DNA from 2 places in the Thalassobacillus hwangdonensis genome. Region 2 is predicted to be linked to the other one. Evidence: riboswitches for the same ligand, from Rfam matches in the RefSeq annotation. Region 2 holds a riboswitch; the other holds the start of a gene.

Region 1 (10,018 bases), 550 kb from region 2:
GCTCTCCTCAACCCAATAGCTTGTACCATTTACCTCATAGAACAATTCAATCAACCTTCCAGTTGCTGTATAAGCATTTCTTCAATCGTCTTCCATTTAGCTTTATGGAAGGAAACATTATCTGCCTTGTTGGTCCTTACCTCGACGACATGCAGACCTTCCCCATGATAGCTTGCACGGACTGCGTTATCGAATGCATCCCAGTTGTCGACAGAATGATAGCTTCCATCGTAGAGTTCAACTGCTTTTTTGAAATCAAGCCCCATAGGCGTCTCAAAGAGCGACTGGAAATGCTTCGGATGAGCTGCCTGTGGAAGATAGGAGAAGATTCCCCCGCCATCATTGTTAATGAGTACGACAGTAAGATTCAATCCATATTGTTTAGCTGCCATCAACCCGTTCATATCATGAAAAAACGATAAGTCACCGATCAGCAGTGTCACCGGTTTACCGTACACTCCTGCTCCAAGCGCAGCAGATGTTACCCCATCTATTCCATTCCCGCCTCGATTTGCCATGATGGCGATATTCTTAGGAGTTGTCATGAAAAAGGTATCGACATCTCTGATTGGCATGCTGTTACCAGCAAACAGGATCGATTCTTCCGGCATAAGAGACGACAGTTCTGACACGACATGTCCTTCATTCAACTCGCGGTCACTCTTCGTCAGAAGAAAATCTTTTGCCGTACGATTCATCGACTGCCACTTTTCCAGCCATTCTCCAGAGCTTTTATGTTGTTCATCCATTGAAGAGCTCAACATTTCACATAAATTTGTGCTATCCCCGTAGAGGAACGTCGTTTGTGTTCCGGATGGTTCTCGGTAGCCTGCTTCGGATTCGACAACGATTTGGTTCGTTTCATCCAAAGTCTGCAGCCATTGCAAATATGCTTTAGATATAGGCATAGCACCGAAGCGGATGATGAAATCCGGACGGAGAGCCTCTTTCAATCTTTTTGACTTCAGGATGGCATCGTACGTTTCAATGATGTTCGCTTTACCATGTTGCCCCGCACGTATGCCTGACAATGGATCAGCAAGTACCGGAAGATTACACTTTGTAGCAAGTTCATCGACAGAGGCTCCTAAAGCCGGATCGGTTTGCGGTCCAACTACGAGAAGGCCGTTATGTTTACCGTCCAATTGTTTAAGAAGCCATTCAACTTCCTGTTCACCAAGTTTCCGTTTCCCTGTAAGAGGCGGTTCAATCGCCAGCGGCTTCCATAATTCTGAAAGTGTAAAGTCAGGTACTAACGGCTCTCTCAGCGGGATGTTGATGTGAACAGGACCGCTATTCCCATGCTCCGCCTCGTGGACAGCACGAGCAGCGGTTCGTGCAGCATAGTTAAGCATGGATGGCTGTGCCTCAGGTAACGCAAGATCATGAAACCATTTCACATAATCTCCATACAGCTTAATCTGTTCAATTGCCTGAGGTGCTCCAGTATCACGCAATTCATGAGGCCGATCAGCGGTCAGGACAACCAAAGGAATTCTACTGTAATAGGCCTCTACGATTGCAGGATAGTAATTTGCTGCAGCCGTCCCGGACGTACATATCAAGGCAACCGGCAGTTGCTGCTCTTTCGCGATACCTAAGGCAAAGAAACCTGCAGAACGTTCATCGAGATTCACCCAATGATTGACTTCAGGGTGTTCAGCGCATGTCATCGCAAGTGGCGTCGACCTTGATCCTGGTGAAATGACTACATCCTTCAAGCCGGCTTCAACTAGACTTTGAATGAATGCAGCAATATATCGTGTCATTGTTTCAGTGTGGTCCATGGTGCTCCTCCTAAGACTGACAGCATCGGCATGAGCTTGACTGCTGTTTCTTCATATTCATCCTCCGGAATAGAGTCTTTTACGACTCCACAGCCGGAAAATAGGGACGCTCGATCCTTACGTAACAATGCGGAACGGATGGCAACGGCGAACTCACCATTCTGCCTTGAATCGAACCAGCCTACTGGACCAGCGTACCAGCCTCGATCCAACTGTTCTTTTCCCCTGATATAATCGACGGCATCAGCAGACGGCAACCCGCCAAGCGCAGGTGTAGGGTGCAGCCTTGAAACGACATCGAGCAACGTATGCTCTTCGTTCAACTTCGCATGTACAGGCGTGTACAAATGCTGCAAATTTTTCAGAGGATATAAAACCGGATGTTCCGGAATATCCACTTCCTCACTGCAAGCCTCCACGGCGTCGCGTATCATTTGCACAACGTATCCATGCTCTTCAAGGTTCTTTTCATCGTTCAATAACGATTCACCTAAAAGTCGATCTTCCTCGTCCGTAGCTCCTCTTGGCACTGTTCCTGCAAGACATGCTGAAGTGAGCTCACGGTTTTCAACCTTCACGAGCCGTTCAGGTGTGGCACCTACGAAATAATCGCCATCACTCTCGATCGCGAACAGATAACTGTTGGACTGGGAATCCTCCAGGTGCTGCAGAACTTGAGCAGGATCGATTTTTTCATCAAATACCAACTGCAGCTCTCGCGCTAAGACAACTTTGTCCAGCTTACCGTTAAGAATATCTTCAGTAGCCTTCTTTACGGATTGCTTCCACTCTTCCGGATCGATTTCTTCCTTTGCGATTATTTCCGGGGGAATAAAGTCGTGACTTGTCGCAGAAAGGAGACGTTCACGATCCTGGTCCCATTGGAACTTCAGCTGTTCTTTATGATCATCAGGAAACACGAGCGCATTGATTGTAAAATAATGCTCGCTCCCATTTTTAGTCAGCAAATAGGAAGGAACGGTCATCTGGTGGTCAGGAAAGTTCTTCCACAGCTCTGTTCTTTTTTTCTTAGGATCGAAACTGAATCCTCCAAGTGCTACAGGTCCTGTACCTTTCTGATCGTACTGATCATAGACGACTGCTTCTTCCATCAATGATTTCCATTGATTCTCTAATTCTGTGAATCTATCTCCCTTGCTCGCCCGTAGACGCGTGACACTACCGACGCCAGCAATGACAACATCCCCTTCCGCACTTTTCCAAAATGTACGGTGGTCAGCAATCGTTGTTCCTTCTGCATAGAAAAGAAAGGGATCGATCGGATCTATTTTTTCAACGAGGCTGATCAGCTGAGGTTCACTGGTACGCACCGCCTCCGTCAATACCTGTTGAATTACTTCATCGCGTGTTGCATTTTTCGTTAAAATCATAGGGTTCCCTCCTGAAAATCAGGAATGTTATTATTTTGAAATAAAAAGTCACAAGACCATTATAATAAACCCTTTGGAAAAACGACAGTCATAGCCATTCCAAAAGGCTCCTCCTCTATTTTATTCCCTTTTCCGCTCCGACTCAAGAAAGGCTTACTTCCTATTGATTCCAATCACTGATATTGACACGATTTCCCTGTTTCCATACACTTAAGATTGATTAGTATCACTACCGTTACAAGATGAAGGAGAAAAAGATCATGAACCCTGCACAACCTAACATTAAATCATCGCTGAATGAAAAAGAAGGATTCCAGGTTTGGTGGCGACTTTTACGTCCCCATACACTGACGGCCGCATTCGTACCCGTCTTTGTTGGAACCATGCTGGCTGCACTCGATGGAAACGTCGACCTTCCATTGTTTGCTGCAATGCTGCTCGCTTCCTTGCTCATTCAGGCAGCAACCAATATGTTCAATGAATATTATGACTTCAAACGCGGCCTTGATAATGAACAGTCAGTCGGAATAGGTGGCACAATCGTACGTGATGGTATCTCACCTCGAACAGTCCTTGGACTTGCACTAGGATTCTTCGGTATTGCAATGCTTCTAGGAATCTATATTTGTGCATCCTCCAGCTGGTGGATTGCTGGGATCGGCTTGGTCTCCATGCTTTTCGGCTACTTGTACACAGGCGGACCATACCCAATCGCTTATACACCATTCGGAGAAATTGTTGCCGGCTTTTTCATGGGTACAGTCATCATTGGCATCAGCTATTATATCCATTTACTTCAAATCACCGCTACTGTACTCTGGGTATCCATACCTGTAGCCATCTTCGTAGGTGCAATCCTGCTTGCAAATAACATCAGAGATTTGGATGGGGATAAGAAAAACGGGAGAAAGACGATTGCAATCCTGCTTGGAAGAAAAAATGCGATTTATTTTCTGGCGACAATGTTCGTACTTGCTTACGGGCTGACAATTGTATTCATTGCAGTTGGAATGCTGCCATTGTGGAGTCTGCTGACATTGCTGAGCATCAAGAAAGCCATCAAAGCAGTGAAAGGTTTTATAGGAAAGTCGATGCCACTTGAAATGATGCCTGCTATGAAAGCCACTGCACAGACCAACACAATTTACGGAGCTTTGCTCGGCTTATCATTACTGATTCAATTATATTTTCCTCTCTGAGATCAGCGGCACACCGATGCCGCTTTTTTCATATCTGATTACAACGCATACCTCCCCTCACCCATGTTTTAAGATACATATCTGGGGAAATACTTACAAAAGGATGATGAACGATGGAACTATCTTTTTCCAACACGATGATGGAAGCACTGGGAATGGAAGTTGTCACACTAGAAAAGGATAAAGTCGTGATGACGATGCCTGTCAATGCTTCGACCCACCAGCCACTTGGCTATCTGCACGGTGGCGCGAATGTAGCATTGGCTGAATCAGCAGCGAGCATCGGTGCTGTAGCGAATATCGACCTCCAGACCCACCGCGCTTTCGGACTTGAAATCAATGCCAACCACATCAAAAGTAAGCGAGACGGTTTGGTGACCGCAACCGCCTTACCTGTACACATAGGCAGGAATACAATGGTGTGGACGATCGAAATCACGGATGAAGAGAACGTATTGCTTTGCACATCGCGTTGTACGATTGGAGTAGTTCCTGTAAATAATTCCTGAAACAGGGAGGAGACTTCACAATGTTATCCGATAAACAATTGCAGCAATTCAAAGAGAAACTTGTAACCATGAAAAAAGAAACAGAGGCCGAACTAGAGGACTATCACAATGATGAAGCCAAAGAAACTTATCAGAACGATGAAACTGGTGAATTATCCAGTGTTCAGGATCACCCCGCTAATTCCGGTACAGATCAATTCGAACGTGCGAAAGAGCAGACCTTTTATGAACAGGCACGTGAACGAATGATGGATATCGAAGATGCATTGAAGAAAATTGAAGAAGGCACCTATGGTAAAAGTGAAAAATCAGGAAAAGAAATTCCACTTGAGCGTTTGGAGGCAATGCCTACAGCCCGCTATACTGTGGAAGAACAAGAAGAAATGGAAAAAGAGTAAGGAATGTGGCTCAGGCCACTTCCTTACTCTTTTTTATTGGCTTTTTATTAGGTTACGTTCAATCGTTTCTGTCTCATCCATGGCTGGAGTTTCGCAAATAATGGTACGAACAATAGCGCAACAATGATCCCTTTCAATGCATTGAAAGGCAGGATTGCAGCAACTACGGTCACCCATTTCACCTGGGCGCTCATCGTCTCCCAGCCCATGAACCAGCTATACGCAGGCAATATGATGAAATAGTTCAACACTGACATTCCCAGTGCCATGACAACCGTTCCAGTAACAAGCCCGGAAACTAATCCTTTCGTGCTCTTCACTTTATGGTAGAGCATAGCTACTGGTACGACGAATAAGACTCCTGCTGCAAAATTCGCAACAACCCCAACTGGGTCACCCGCACCTGTGTAGATGAGATATAACAAATTCTTCAATCCCTCTACGATTACTCCGGCTGCCGGTGTGAACAGGATGGCAGCAATCAATGCCGGCACTTCACTAAAATCCACTTTTAAATACTGCGGCAGAAACGGCAGTGGGAAGTTCAGGAACATCAGTACCATCGACATTGTTCCGAAAATAGCTAAAACGATCAACTTGAATAACTTTGATGATTGGTTCATCATCGATCTCTCCCTTCATCTTCAGCTCCGATTCACATCCCGATGAAGGTGAGCGAAAAGCTTCCGTCTATTCTTTTTCATTAAAAAACCCGATGCGCTTATTACGCTTCGGGGGAGTTTAATAAATGAAGTCATAGGAAACTAGAGGTACGTTAAGGTACCTTCTTTTCACTCGACATCTTCTCCCATCCAGACTGTAACTGTCGGTCCCGGATTTTCACCAGGTCCACCGCTCGGCAAAGCCTCACGGGTCACGGACTAAGGGCATTACACCCATCACCGTCGGTCGGGAATTTCACCCTGCCCCGAAGATGGAATCGATATTATGCTGTACCACTATTTTATACCTAACTCTATGAATCTACAATACTTTTGCTTGAAAAAATGAATGGTTGTTCATTTTATAGGCATTTCAATAGATGTACTTATCATATGGCTCAAGTGAAAATTGGTTACCGATACCAGCTTTCATTGAATTCCAACTGAAGGAGTTTTCCATATGTAATCGCAAAATCAATGAATGCAGCACCTTTGGCAGTGACGATATTACCATCTTGGACAGTTGGTGCATCGATATAGTTATCCTCCTGGAATGTGCCTAGAAACATTCTCTGTTCTTCGGTCAGTCCTGTCGTATAACGATACCCATCCAAAAGTCCACTCATTGCTAAGAAATAAGGGGCGCTTGAAATTGCCCCGATCGGCATGTTTTCTTTTTGGACATGTTTCAAAAAATCGATCAACCCTTGATGACCGACCAGATGCTGGAAATCTTCCACTCCAGGAAGAACGACACTGTCCAGTTCATCAATAGGTAAGTCAGAGACCTTGGATTGTGTCACACACGTCAATCCAGCTTCCCCCTGCACAGTAGTGCTGTCCAAGCCGATGTATCTTACAGGTTTATTACCTTGGCTCAGAACAGAAAGCAATACAGATAGTTCGTATTCGCTGAATCGTTGATAAAGGATGATTCCTGTGTACATAAAACCCCTCCTACCCCAGGCTTCTTTCAAACAGAATCATATCAAGTGCACGAATGCCATTTTCATAAATCGGTTCGGGGTACTGAAGGAAAAAGTCCTTTATCACACCCGTCATCCGGAAACCTGCCCGCTGGTAGAAAGCTAGATTTTCAATACTTGAATTTGCCGTACCTACCCTCAACGTTTCATAACCGGCATTGTTGTAGTACGTACAAGCGTAATCAATGGCCTTTTTCCCGATACCTTTTCCACGAAATGCTTCCTTGATTGCAATATTCTTAAGTTCTATCGTGTGAGAATCAACAGGTATATAGAGCATAACTCCAGCCACTTCTCTTTGAATGCCGAGCGCGAACAAGTCTCCAAGGTCAATATAGGGCTTGATGATTTCAGGAGATTCGTCTGCCATCAGTAAATAAGGCAAATAAGGTAGCCTTTCTCCCTCAGGTATCTCAGTAAAGTTCAGTTCCACTTGTGCTCCAACTTTCTGTTTATTATTCCTCCGTCTGCCATGTATCATCGATCCGGTCAGCATAGAAAAGCAGCGCCTGCTTGTATTTCAGGATCCACGGGTCAGTGTTATCCTGATTTAATATGACAGAGAATAACAACTGCAGAGACGCTTTATTTTTATGTAAGTTGTACTTCGTCATTGCCATAAACGCCTTCATCGCCGCGTTTTCCGGGTGCTTTTTCAATCCTTCTTCCAATAGCTGCTCCGCCTTCTCATACATACCGATACAACGGTAACTGCTTCCTAACTGTATGTATGCCTGCTGTTCCACTTCATTCTCCAATCCGATTTTCAATGCGTCTGAATAATGGCGAATCGCTTCTCTTTCAAACCCACACGCATCATGGGCAGAAGCGATTTGGAAACGGACATTTGCATCATCAGGATGGGATTCCAGCAAATCAATAATATGTACATGTGCTTGTTCCAAATCGTCTGTTTCCAATATCTCCTTCAGTCGCTTCATCCTTGTTCACCTTCTCGAAATGGACGTTTTTCCAAATCCTGAAACAAACCGAGTCGGTTTCCATAAGGATCCTCAAATGAAAGCCATGCAGCTGGTACTCCTTCTCTTGTGTTGACAGCTTCTAATTCAAGATTCAACTGGTCCATCAATCTGGAACGTTCTTTTTTAATATTCTCGACACCAAGCCTCAACGGACCACTACCTTCCGCTGGTTTCCCTTTTGCGACCTGGAGCCAAGTCCCTTCTACCATTTCCCATTCCGCAAAGTCTTCGTGCGGAATAAAATCCGGTTTCCTGTTGAAAAGCAGCCGATACCATCGAATACCTTCTTCAAAATCTGTTACCCTTACTTGAAAAGTGATTCCCGTCAAGCTTGCCATCTCAATCCCTCTCTTCTTAATAAAAAGTCATATGCGGTTTCGAATCCTTATAATAACTCAGGCGATCCTCAAGAGTTCCAGTATGAAATTCAAACTTATGTCCATCCGGATCGGTGAAATAGATGGATGCTTTATCCCGTTCATCTCTCGTACGACCTTGAAGGATGTTCACTCCCAAAGCATCCAGCTTCTTATGTAGATCAGGAAGATCATAGGCTTCCACAGTAAAAGCCAGATGCGTATAGGACTGATGGATTTCATTCCGCGGGATATCGGTTTCTTCATTCAAAGCAAGCCACATCCCAGCAAGATCGAAATAGGCAGTCGTCCTACCTTTCACCAACAGCCTTGCATCGAATACTTTCCTATAAAAATCGATCGATCTTTCCAAATCTGAGACAGAGAACATCAGATGGTTCAATCCACGCACTTTCATTACCTTCCCTCCTGATCAATCAGTTTCTCGCACCTATATATTTCTGGGTCAATAGGCCAGCATTGAATACCGAAGAAATCATAACAAAATAAAAGATCATCCTGATTGGGAGGAATTCTTCTTTTCCTGAGAATTCCACGTAATAAAATGAGCCTGCAACAAATAATAGTGCTGTAGCAATAGCTAAGGTCATCTGTGTTTTGAGTGAGCGCATGCTTTCCCTCCTCGAATCATCATGCCATACATTATTTCAAATTTCCAAATATTTCACAAGGATCACTTTTCCATCTATTGTTTAAATAAAACTAAAAAAGATCCGAACCATTAGTTCGGACCTCTCTTATGATGGCATCTACCGCTTCATCAGCATACTCCGCTTTCCGCGGGCACGGCCTCAGCCTCCTCGGCAAGCACAGAACGCTTCCCTCCGGGGTCTTCAGACTTGTGCTGTTCCCGCTGGAGTCTGCGTATGTTGACTTCACTTTATACTCTCGTGACTCATCTTTTTTAAAAAATCGTTAGTCTTCTAATGGGTTCAGGCTTTCCGTTCCTGTCATGCCTGCAATCATTTCTACAAGAAGGTCGATTTCTTCGTCGATATCTTTGATGCTTACCGTTTCTACCGGCGAATGCATGTATCGTAATGGCAGCGAAACAAGACTTACCGGGACGCCTTTCCCTGTCAGACGCATTTTATCTGCATCCGTTCCTGTCATGCGAGGTGTCAATTCATATTGGACATCCATTTTCAGCTTCTTGGCCGTCGCTTCGAGCAACCCATTGATTTTTCGGTTGATTGGTGCACCTTTCGCCAACACCGGACCTCCATCCAGACGTACATCTCCATGCTTATTTTTATCGACATTCGGATAGTCGGTCGCAAAGGTGACATCACAGGCAATCGCCATTGTAGGCTCTACACCTGCTGCCGCGAAGTATGCACCGCCCATGTTTGTTTCCTCATTGACGGTACTTGCAGCGTACACTCCGACGTTAATCTCTTTATCTGACAGGCGACGAAGTACTTCACCGACTATGAATGTACCCGTCCTGTTGTCCAATCCACGACCAGCTATGTAACGGTCCATCAGCACTTCCGGCTCCCGTTTATAGACAGCAAGGTCACCGATCTGGACAAGCTCTTCCATTTCCTGCTTTGATTTTGCTCCGCAATCAATGAAAAGATCACCAAGATCAAAGTCACCCTTCAATCCTCCATGATGCTGGGCATTCACCCCGATGACTCCTGTTACCGTTTTTTGATAACCGAGTACAGTCACTTTCATTCCTACAGCCGCTTTCGGATTTACTCCGCCCATTTTATCGATA
Region 2 (10,018 bases):
ACGCAAGCAGGAAGAAGGAATAGAGTAACAATAGCGTTCCAATGCCGACCATGACGTTAAAGAGTGTGTGAATGAATAATGGCGGCCAGTCCTCTTCAGGGAATTCATTCAATCCCTTTACTTCGGTATCAAAACTATTTCCTGCAAGAAAGCTCAATGCCCACGGGATTTCAATAGCGAACTTCACTTCCTGGGTCTCCCGGTCGGTGAATCCTCCGATTGCCAACGGGGCATGTGTCTGAGTTTCGAATAACCCTTCTGCTGCTGCAAGCTTTCGAGGGAGGTATTCGTGCAGCATTTGAGCGGTCTCATGCCCGTTGATTGCTGTAGCAAGAGACATGGTACTTCCAAGGATGAGTGAAAGGATCAACCCTTTCATATGATATGCTCTTTCTTCCTCCGTTTTGTTTCTCTTCAATAGCTTGAATGCAGCAACAGACGCAATGACGAATGCGCCAGTCATATATGCCGACAAGGTGACGTGCATCGCAGTAATGAAGAAGCTCGGATTGAAAAACGCGTCCCAGGGCCGAACATCCACTATCTGTCCATCTACGACTCGGAAGCCATCAGGTGTATTCATCCATGCATGCGCATCGGTGATCAGGATGGCTGAACCTACTGCCCCGAGTGCCACGAAGAATATACTGATGATACGCAATACTGGGGAGAGGCGGTCGGCAGCATATAAATAGATGGACATGAACACTGCCTCGATCAGAAATGCGAAAATTTCAATCTGAAAAGGCAATGAAATGACCTGGCCGACAATTTCCATGAAGCCTGGCCAAAGAAGTGACATCAATACACCAACAATGGTGCCTGATGCGATGGATACGGCAATAAGGATGGCGAAGCCTTTTGTGATCCTGCGTGCCATTACTGCATAGTGTCGATCTTTTGTGATTAGATGCATGATTTCACACAGGATGATGATCAATGGTAAGCCAACCCCAAGCGTTGCGTATATGATATGAAAGCCAAGTGAAGTACCGAATAAAGCACGTGCAAGCATAACTGTATCCATTTCCATCACCTCCGTAAAATTCCTTTTTTAGTAACCCCCTAACATGGCGATTCTATTCATCAGATAGTGATCTTTGAAGGGAGGAAAACATCTAAAAATCAGATTTTCTGCATGCAAAAGGCACAGAGCAAATACTCTGTGCCTGGTTCAATCTTTTATCAGTCTTTTTGTATCCGTTCATAGGATCTTAACTGGTCGATTGCTTCAAGCGTTAGGATGGCCGACCATTCCATTTTTGCTTTTTCCCAATCCTCCTTGTAATCGTTCCATTCCCACGTTGGTTCGATGCAATGGGATTCTTTCAGGCGATCAGCCAGGAAGTCAAGATTCTTATTGATTTCCTCTACTGGGATGCCAAGCAACGATTCACCAGGATGTTGAATGAACTTCATTGGACTCGGTACGTAATCCTTCCATGCTTCCTGATCGTATCTTATTTGCTGCTTTACTGCACGTTCCAATTGCTCGTCAATTGTTGGAGAGCGAAGCTCAGGATGGAGTCGGAAAAAACGAAGGTAACAGTAGATTTCATGCTCGGATTCGAATGTTTGTAAATTCATTAAGTGATTTAGTGCAATGCGTTCCAATTCATCGATCGGAAGCTCTGTCACCATGTTCTTATAGCGCAGAAGGTAGCCGATGATCTCTGCAGAAGGATTCCCCCAATGAGCATCAATCCATGACATCCCATTTTCATGTACTGTCCACCAAAATGCGTGAGGATAGTCATTGACCTCAGGTGGTACAGCATACCAGCCGCTGCGATCAGCATGGAAACTTCGTTCAAGGTAGCGGATTGCCTCTTTGATCATTATCCGAGCGGAAGGGAGATGGTCATGATGGATAAGGGTTTGCAGTGCCACAGATGTTGCTAGTGGAGACGAAGCTGGCAGCCGGAAATCAGGTTCCAGTCCATGGCCGAACCCACCATCTTCATTTTGATAGCTTGCTAATGCACGGATGATTTCTTCTTCCCTTTCTCCGTGAAGCAGATGCTTCGCTTTCATTTTCTCTAAGGTTCGTCCCTCTTTGATAATGAATTGGAGACTTGCGTGATAGTCTTCTTCGGGTAGTACCTTCATTCGACAACCTCCTTCAAGTCATTAAGGATAATTTCGTGGAAAATGCTAAAATTCCTACCTCAAATGCAAACCATTTCGAAAATCGAGTGCTTTTCTTTAAAATAGAGTCGACAGAAAGTATAGGAGCGTGGATAAAATGGCAGAACATCATTTTCATTTAAAAGCAGATTGGCCGGGAGGACGGAACAATGTAGGGTCTATTAATGCTGGGAATTTACAGACGAAAATATCGATTCCCCCAGAAATGGATGGACCGGGAGTAGGCACGAATCCTGACGAAATGCTGCTTGGAGCTGCTGCAACGTGTTACATCATCAGCCTGGCTGCGATGATCGAACGGGCGGATTTGCCAATGCAGCGGATGGAATTAACCTCTGAAGGAATTGTAGAAGTAGTGGAGGGTGTCTTCACTTATAAAAAAATCATCCATCGACCTGTAGTAGTGCTTAAAAAAGGTGCTGCAATCAAAGATTTGACGAAACTTCAAAGGCTGGTGGACAAGGCAGAAGAAAGCTGCATGATCTCTAAAGCATTAAGAGGTAATGTGGAGTTGGAATTGGAAGCTGACCTTTCAATAGAAACATGAACATGCTACGCGTTTAAACTACACCGAAAAAGGTTATTACATCTTTAGAAGCGCAAGAGGAGGGTCGGCTGTGAAGTTGAAAGATCAATTGTTAGAAAAAGGGTACGATGTCATCGATATTCTGGTCATCGATGAAAATCAAGAGCAGAATACGATACCTGATATTACTCTGCACAAGGTGAATGATTTAGAATATAAATTATTCATTGAACCCGAATCCATCGAGTACCATCTTGAGGAAGAGAATCCATACTTCACCGCAAAGCAGCGAGAGGAAGACGGAGAGTCTCTTTTAGTGAAATGCTTTGTAATTGAATGGTAAGAAGGAGAATGTGTAGCGATGAAAAGCTGCACATTTTTTGTATAGAAGAAGGTATCACACTGTTAAAGGTTATGGGTCACATCATCAATCATCCTTACTGTATGGAATCCGTTTATTCCATTCGTTCAAACGTTTGTCCAACTCTTGTGAAATCTCAAGTACCTCAGCATGGGAACGGTTTTCCTTATAATATTTGTACATCTTTTTCCTTAATGCCTCAATTTCTACTTCTAAATTATTTCGTTTGGTCATATGTGATCTCCTTAGTGAATGAATCCAGTTCTGAAAATTTCCAATACTGTTGTCGAATAATAGTATACTAGGGAAATAGTCATGCAAAAATAGGTCCTAATGCTTATATTGTCTGTCTTGGTATGCTATCTTGTATATCCTTCTCCAAACTTTTTAAACGGCACCCTAAAATTTTTCATTCATTTGTCATTTAATTGAAATGTTGTGCATATATGTTAAACCGACAAAATCAGACAAAATGGTGGTAATTGTAAAAGAATTTGGTATAATATTCAGAAAATAGGATTTTTACCTGGAAAGGGTGTTTTTCATGGAAATGATGGAAGAACACGAAGCAAAAGTAGGCGATATCATTGCTTTCGAATTGCTTGGAGATCAAGTGAAGGGGAAAGTGATTCCTTCTTCCTGCAAAAGATGCATCATGGTAGATCTATCGATCATGGAAAATTTCAATGAAATTGAGTTCGAACATCAAAGGACGATTGTAGCGCCTGGAAAATACAAAGTATTGGAACAACGATAATAGTGCGACTACATAGAGATGGATAAGTAGAAGGAGACCGCTCACTGGTGAGCGGTCTCCTTTCCTGTTGATATCAGCTGACCTTGAATTTTCGAAGATTTTCTTTAAGATTATGAGCCAGGCGATTCAGATTCACAGAAGAAGACGTGACTTCCTCCATTGTCGCGGTCTGTTGTTCAATCGAAGCTGCGACTTCCTGCGTACTGGCCGATGTCTGTTCGGTAATCGCAGCGATTTCATTAATTAATTCGGTCATTTGTTTCGAGTTCGCATTTACACTTTCAGAAGTCTTCGAAACATCGTGAAGCTGCTTTGTGACATTCTGAATATCTTTTACGATAGCGTCGAACGAAGTTCCTGTCTCGTTGACCATGATGATTCCTTTGTTCACGATTTCAGTACCATCGTTCATTGACGCTACTGCTTTTGTCGTATCCGTCTGGATTTCAGCAATCAATTCATGGATGGTACCGGCTGCTTGTGCAGATTTTTCTGCAAGCTTTCTAATTTCATCTGCTACTACTGCGAAGCCTTTCCCGTGTTCACCAGCCCGGGCTGCTTCAATTGCAGCATTCAGACTTAAAAGGTTGGTCTGGTCGGCGATTTGTGTGATCACTTCGATGATATTTCCGATCTCATTCGATTTTTCTCCTAAAGCATTGATATCTTTGGAGGTCTGGCTGACCGAGCGTTGAACGAGGTTCATCTGTTCAATGGTTGCTTCTGCTTTTTGAATGCCTTCGCTTGCATTCTTACTTGAAGTATTAGATAAAGCTGCTACAGCTTGAATCGCCAGGGAGGAGCTCTCCATCTCTTTGGATATGTGAAGTGCGGAATCCCTCAGCTTCAATGCGCTTTGTGCCTGATTATCTGATCCCGCCACAACATCCTGGACAGTAGTGGAAATCTGTTCGATTGCACTGCTGTTCTGTTCTGCTCCCAGTTTAAGTTCTTCAGAGGAGGTTGATACCTGGGAAACTGTCTTATTTGCACTCTCAATCAATCCTCTCAGTTTAACAATCATTGTGTTGAACGCTTCCGATAATTGGCCGATTTCATCTTTCGAGTTCTTTTCGATCATGGTTGTGAGGTCCCCGTCTGCAGCATGGGAAGTGGCTTCCACCACTTTTGAAATTGGACGGATCACAAGTAGATGGATGAACAAGCTGATTATGACTGTCGTAATCAGCAAGGTTACCCCCGTGTTTATGTACACCCCGTAAATGCTGCTGACATTTCCATCCATGAGCGCATTCACATAGGAATTGATGAATGCTGAAATCGGTGAACTGATCAATAAGCTCAAAATTACTGCTGCAACTGTTTTGGTACGTAAGCTTATACCACCTGGTATTTTCATGCGTAGTCGCCTTGCTGGCTGCAGTGGGGCAGGTGCAGGATGAACGTTAACTTTTTCCATTGAATCAACCTCCATATTCATACTTTATTACTGGTTCTTTATACCCTCATTCTAAGATGAATAACCCACATCTTATATATCGACAATATTTTTTCAGAATAGATATAAAATAATGAATATTATAGTGGTAATAGATTCAATCACTTGAGAGTCGAGCGTTTCAAATTGCGAATCTTGAATTTTTCCTTTATATTGAGGGTAGACAATTGAATAATTCCTTCGGGGCAGGGTGGAAATCCCGGCCGGCGGTAATGAGCCATTCGCTCTCAGCCCGCGACGGGGAGGTTCTCAGCATAGATTTGTTGAAAAGGATGCAGCTTGCATCTGGATCTCCCCCTGATTTGGTGCAACTCCAAAGCCGACAGTGAAAGTCTGGATGGGAGAAGGAAACTGCGCATGTTTTTATAACTAAGGTCTGATTTTCTGGAAGTATGACCTTTTTTAAGCTTACGAAAAAACAAGAACATGACGATGCCCTGGAGAAGTATGTCTTCTTCAGGGTTTTTTTATACTTTAATAAAGTTTAACTTGCTAAGGGATAAAGTATAAGAAAATACTAAGGCTTTCGCCATAAGTTCTTGGCGACAAGCCAAGATTTTCTAATATGCTTTTTGTGAGGTGAGGGCATGAATCGTGATGAAAATTATATGCAATTGGCGATTGATATGGCCGAACGGACAATCGGGCAGACCTCGCCAAATCCAGCAGTGGCTGCGATTGTCGTCAACAACCTGCAGGTGGTCGGAGTAGGAGTCCATGTAAAGGCAGGTGAACCGCATGCAGAGGTCCATGCTTTGCGGATGGCAGGTGATAAAGCAAAAGGAGCAACCATTTACGTTACCCTTGAGCCGTGCAGTCACTATGGAAGAACCCCGCCATGTTCGAAGGCAGTCATTGATGCAGGGATTGAACGGGTAGTGATCGCTACTCAGGACCCTAATCCGAAGGTTGCTGGTAAAGGGGTTGAAATGCTGAGAGAAGCAGGGTTGGAAGTGGAAACCGGTATTTTGAAAGAGAAGTCTGACCGTTTGAATGATGCTTTTTTTCACTATATCCAATCTGGTGAGCCGTATGTGTATTTGAAAACGGCGATGAGTCTCGATGGAAAGATCGCTACTTCTACTGGTGAAAGCCAATGGATTACAGGAGAAGAAGCCAGGCAGGATGGACACACCTATCGTCATCGCAGTGATGCGATTCTTGTGGGGATCGGAACTGTTTTAGCCGATGACCCTTCGCTAACGACAAGGCTTGATGGTGAAGGTGCAAATCCTGTCCGAGTAATTATGGATACAAACTTGAAGACGCCTCTTCAATCGAAAGTGTGTAAGGATGATGCCGCCCCGACCATCCTATTTACAGGTAATGAGGTTGATCCGGATAGAGTGGAGAAGTATAACGAAATTCCCCACGTGGAAGTAATTCAGTTGTCTACTCCAACTGTCGAGGTATCTGAGGTGCTTAAGCAGTTAGGGCAAAAGAGGATCACCTCGCTTCTGGTAGAAGGAGGAGGCACCGTCGCTGACGCTTTCGTCCGAGCCGGAAAAGTGAATCAGCTCATTTCCTACATTGCTCCAAAATTAATTGGAGGGAAAGAGGCATTGACGCCACTTGAGGGAACAGGGTTCCAACGATTACAGGATGCAATGAATTTGAAAGTTATTTCTACTGAAATGCTTGGTGAAGATATAAAGATCATAGCAATCCGTAAGGGAGGTTGATTCTATTGTTTACAGGAATCGTAGAGGAGATCGGGAAGATCAAAGAGATCAAGGCAAAGAGTGAAGCGATGGAACTGGCTGTCGAAGCGGACATGATCGTCGAAGATGCCCATCTTGGAGACAGTATCTCCATCAACGGTGTATGTTTGACGATAACGAAATTCGACCGGAAGGTGCTGTTTTTTGATGTCATGCCGGAAACCTATCATGCGACTAATCTGAATGAACTTGCTAAAGGAAGCAGGGTCAATTTGGAGAGAGCGATGGCAGCGGGCGGACGGTTCGGTGGGCACCTTGTATCAGGCCACATCGATGGGACAGGTGAAATAAAGAAAAAAACCAAACGATCTAACGCTGTCTATTATGAAATTGAACTGTCCGATGACCTCGCTGGATTCTTCGTATATAAAGGTTCGATTGCAGTGGATGGTACCAGCCTCACGGTTTTCGGTGTCGAAGGGAATACAGTGACAATTTCACTTATTCCGCACACCATGGAGTACACAGTGCTCGGTGCCAAGGATGCTGGGGATAAAGTGAATATCGAGTGTGACATGATCGGCAAGTACGTTGCCCACTTCCTTTCGAAAGGGAAGGATCGGGGAAACAGTAGCAGCACGATGACGAAGGCTTTTTTGAGTGAAAATGGATTTGCATAAACATCAAAGAGGTGATGGAGAATGTTTGATACGATTGAGCAGGCATTAGAAGATTTGAAACAGGGGAAAGTGGTCATCGTCTGTGATGATGAAGATCGTGAGAATGAAGGTGATTTGATCGGTCTTGCAGAATATGCGACTCCTGAGATGATCAACTTTATGATCACATATGGAAAAGGGCTGGTGTGTACACCGGTAAGCCAGGAGATTGCAGACCGTTTGAACCTGTTTCCGATGGTAGAGCGAAACACAGATTCTCATGAAACTGCCTTTACGGTAAGTATTGATCACAAGCGTACTACTACCGGAATTTCTGCTGCAGAGCGCGCGCTGACAATCAACGAATTGCTGAACGAAGCTTCTACTGCGGATGATTTCAATAAACCTGGCCATATTTTCCCGCTGTTAGCCAAGCAAGGCGGAGTACTGCGTCGTGCAGGCCATACCGAGGCTGCGGTTGATCTCGCGAAGCTTTCGGGTTCAGAGGAAGCTGGTGTCATCTGTGAAATCATTAAAGATGATGGAACGATGGCTCGTGTACCTGATTTAAGAAAAATGGCCGATCAATTCGGTTTGACGATGGTCACGATTGCTGACTTGATTCACTACCGTAACCAAAACGAAACCCATGTGAAACGTGAAGTGGAAATCAAACTTCCTACTGCATATGGTGATTTCAGAGCTGTGGGCTATTCCAACGATATTGATTATCGTGAACATGTTGCACTTGTGAAAGGTGAGATCAAAGAAGGTGAACCTACGATGGTCCGCGTGCACTCAGAATGCTTAACCGGGGATGTATTCGGCTCTTATCGATGCGATTGTGGACCCCAACTTCATGCAGCGCTGAGCCAAATCGAAGAGAACGGCAGTGGCGTTCTGCTGTATATGCGTCAGGAAGGCCGTGGAATCGGATTGTTGAATAAGATGCATGCGTATAAGCTTCAGGAAGAAGGGCTCGACACCGTTGAAGCCAACAAAAAATTGGGGTTTGCACCTGACTTAAGGGATTATGGCATTGGTGCACAGATTTTGAAGGATTTGGGCATCACTAAGCTGCGTTTGTTGACGAACAACCCTAGGAAGATTTCCGGTCTGGGCGGTTACGGCCTTGAAGTTGAAGAAAGACTTCCTATTCAAATGCCAACTCGTGAGGAAAATGAAAAATACCTGAAAACGAAACAATCCAAACTAGGCCACCTTTTCCATTTTTAAATTGTGATCACACTTGATTTGCATAGGATGATTTCAATCGTTTGGGAGCTTTAAGGAGCGTTGGGAAAGGACTCGCTTTCCTGTGGGGGAACTGGCAAGCCTCCTCAGGCTGTGCCTTCCGGGGTCTTGCCTAGCTCCTTATCCCACGGGAGTCTCGACCTTTCCCAACGCTCCTTACCATATTAAGAGTTCGAAATCTCTTTTGAAATTACTAATGTTAATTATGGAAAAGTAGATCAAGTTTACCTTTGCAACATTTTATTCTGGGGTAGTTTCGAGTAACTTAATCTTGTATGATGGTTGGCAAAACGGTGAGACTCCCGCGGGAATGGATTGGCTGGCAAGACCCCACAGAGCGTAAGCTCGAGGAGGCTTGACGTCATCCCCGCAGGAAAGCGAATCGTTTTGCCGACCCTCATCCACTCAATCAATGTCTCGAAACTAATAGAACTTATAATGAATCAACTAAAGAAACAAATATTAAGGAGGATCATTCATGGTAAAACATTATGAAGGACATTTAGTAGGAACGGATCTTAGAGTAGGGATCGTTGTCGGGCGATTCAACGATTTCATCACAAGCAAACTATACGAAGGAGCACTGGATGCATTAAAGCGCCACGGTGTTAACATGGATCAAGTGGAATCCGCTTGGGTACCGGGTGCTTTTGAAATCCCGATGATTGCAGATAAGATGGCAGCATCCGGGAAATATGATGCAGTGATCACGCTCGGGGCAGTCATCCGAGGATCCACTCCACATTTCGATTACGTGTGTAATGAAGCTGCGAAAGGCGTCTCCCAGGCGTCTTCGAAAAACGGAATCCCTGTCATTTTCGGTGTCATCACGACTGACACGATCGAACAGGCGATTGAACGTGCTGGAACAAAAGCAGGGAATAAAGGCTGGGAAGCTGCAACCGCAGCTATTGAAATGGGTAACCTTACAAAAATGCTCAGCGAATAAACGAACTTGGAGCTCATGCTTATAGCATGGGCTCCTTTTTAGCACTTTAAGAAAGTTTAACTTTTTTAAAGGGATAAAGTATAAGAAAATACTAAGGCTTTCGCCATAAGTACTTGGCGACAAGCCAAGTTCTAACCTATCCAAAGTTTAATATGCTCCTGTTTGGATATAAAATCATGGATAGAAGGAAGGTGGGACAATGGGAACAATCGCTGTCTGGTTTCGAAAGGATCTAAGGCTGAAT

What was found. Region 2 has a riboswitch for FMN ahead of ribD (bifunctional diaminohydroxyphosphoribosylaminopyrimidine deaminase/5-amino-6-(5-phosphoribosylamino)uracil reductase RibD). Riboswitches for the same ligand answer to the same signal wherever they lie in the genome.
Region 1: it holds a riboswitch for FMN, as region 2 does, so the genes downstream of both, ACFQ2J_RS15220 (ECF transporter S component) here and ribD (bifunctional diaminohydroxyphosphoribosylaminopyrimidine deaminase/5-amino-6-(5-phosphoribosylamino)uracil reductase RibD) in region 2, are expected to answer to the same signal.

What each region holds. Positions count from the first base shown of each region.
Region 1 covers NZ_JBHTKL010000005.1:1,144,146-1,154,163, reverse strand. Annotated here, with positions in the region: gene menH (2-succinyl-6-hydroxy-2,4-cyclohexadiene-1-carboxylate synthase) at 1-45, opposite strand, end outside; gene menD (2-succinyl-5-enolpyruvyl-6-hydroxy-3-cyclohexene-1-carboxylic-acid synthase) at 51-1,787, opposite strand; gene ACFQ2J_RS15240 (isochorismate synthase) at 1,766-3,178, opposite strand; gene ACFQ2J_RS15235 (1,4-dihydroxy-2-naphthoate polyprenyltransferase) at 3,439-4,377, shown strand; gene ACFQ2J_RS15230 (hotdog fold thioesterase) at 4,491-4,886, shown strand; gene ACFQ2J_RS15225 (TraR/DksA C4-type zinc finger protein) at 4,907-5,284, shown strand; gene ACFQ2J_RS15220 (ECF transporter S component) at 5,332-5,910, opposite strand; FMN riboswitch at 6,081-6,224, opposite strand; gene ACFQ2J_RS15215 (DJ-1/PfpI family protein) at 6,360-6,893, opposite strand; gene ACFQ2J_RS15210 (GNAT family N-acetyltransferase) at 6,904-7,428, opposite strand; gene ACFQ2J_RS15205 (tetratricopeptide repeat protein) at 7,388-7,873, opposite strand; gene ACFQ2J_RS15200 (VOC family protein) at 7,870-8,253, opposite strand; gene fosB (metallothiol transferase FosB) at 8,270-8,689, opposite strand; gene ACFQ2J_RS15190 (hypothetical protein) at 8,709-8,903, opposite strand; gene ACFQ2J_RS15185 (M20/M25/M40 family metallo-hydrolase) at 9,208-10,018, opposite strand, start outside.
Region 2 covers NZ_JBHTKL010000005.1:590,088-600,105, forward strand. Annotated here, with positions in the region: gene ACFQ2J_RS12460 (cytochrome ubiquinol oxidase subunit I) at 1-1,027, opposite strand, end outside; gene ACFQ2J_RS12465 (hypothetical protein) at 1,186-2,109, opposite strand; gene ACFQ2J_RS12470 (OsmC family protein) at 2,246-2,695, shown strand; gene ACFQ2J_RS12475 (hypothetical protein) at 2,766-3,017, shown strand; gene ACFQ2J_RS12480 (aspartyl-phosphate phosphatase Spo0E family protein) at 3,102-3,269, opposite strand; gene ACFQ2J_RS12485 (DUF2187 family protein) at 3,580-3,792, shown strand; gene ACFQ2J_RS12490 (methyl-accepting chemotaxis protein) at 3,866-5,212, opposite strand; FMN riboswitch at 5,424-5,604, shown strand; gene ribD (bifunctional diaminohydroxyphosphoribosylaminopyrimidine deaminase/5-amino-6-(5-phosphoribosylamino)uracil reductase RibD) at 5,839-6,933, shown strand; gene ribE (riboflavin synthase) at 6,939-7,592, shown strand; gene ACFQ2J_RS12505 (bifunctional 3,4-dihydroxy-2-butanone-4-phosphate synthase/GTP cyclohydrolase II) at 7,614-8,807, shown strand; gene ribH (6,7-dimethyl-8-ribityllumazine synthase) at 9,304-9,774, shown strand; gene ACFQ2J_RS12515 (cryptochrome/photolyase family protein) at 9,974-10,018, shown strand, end outside.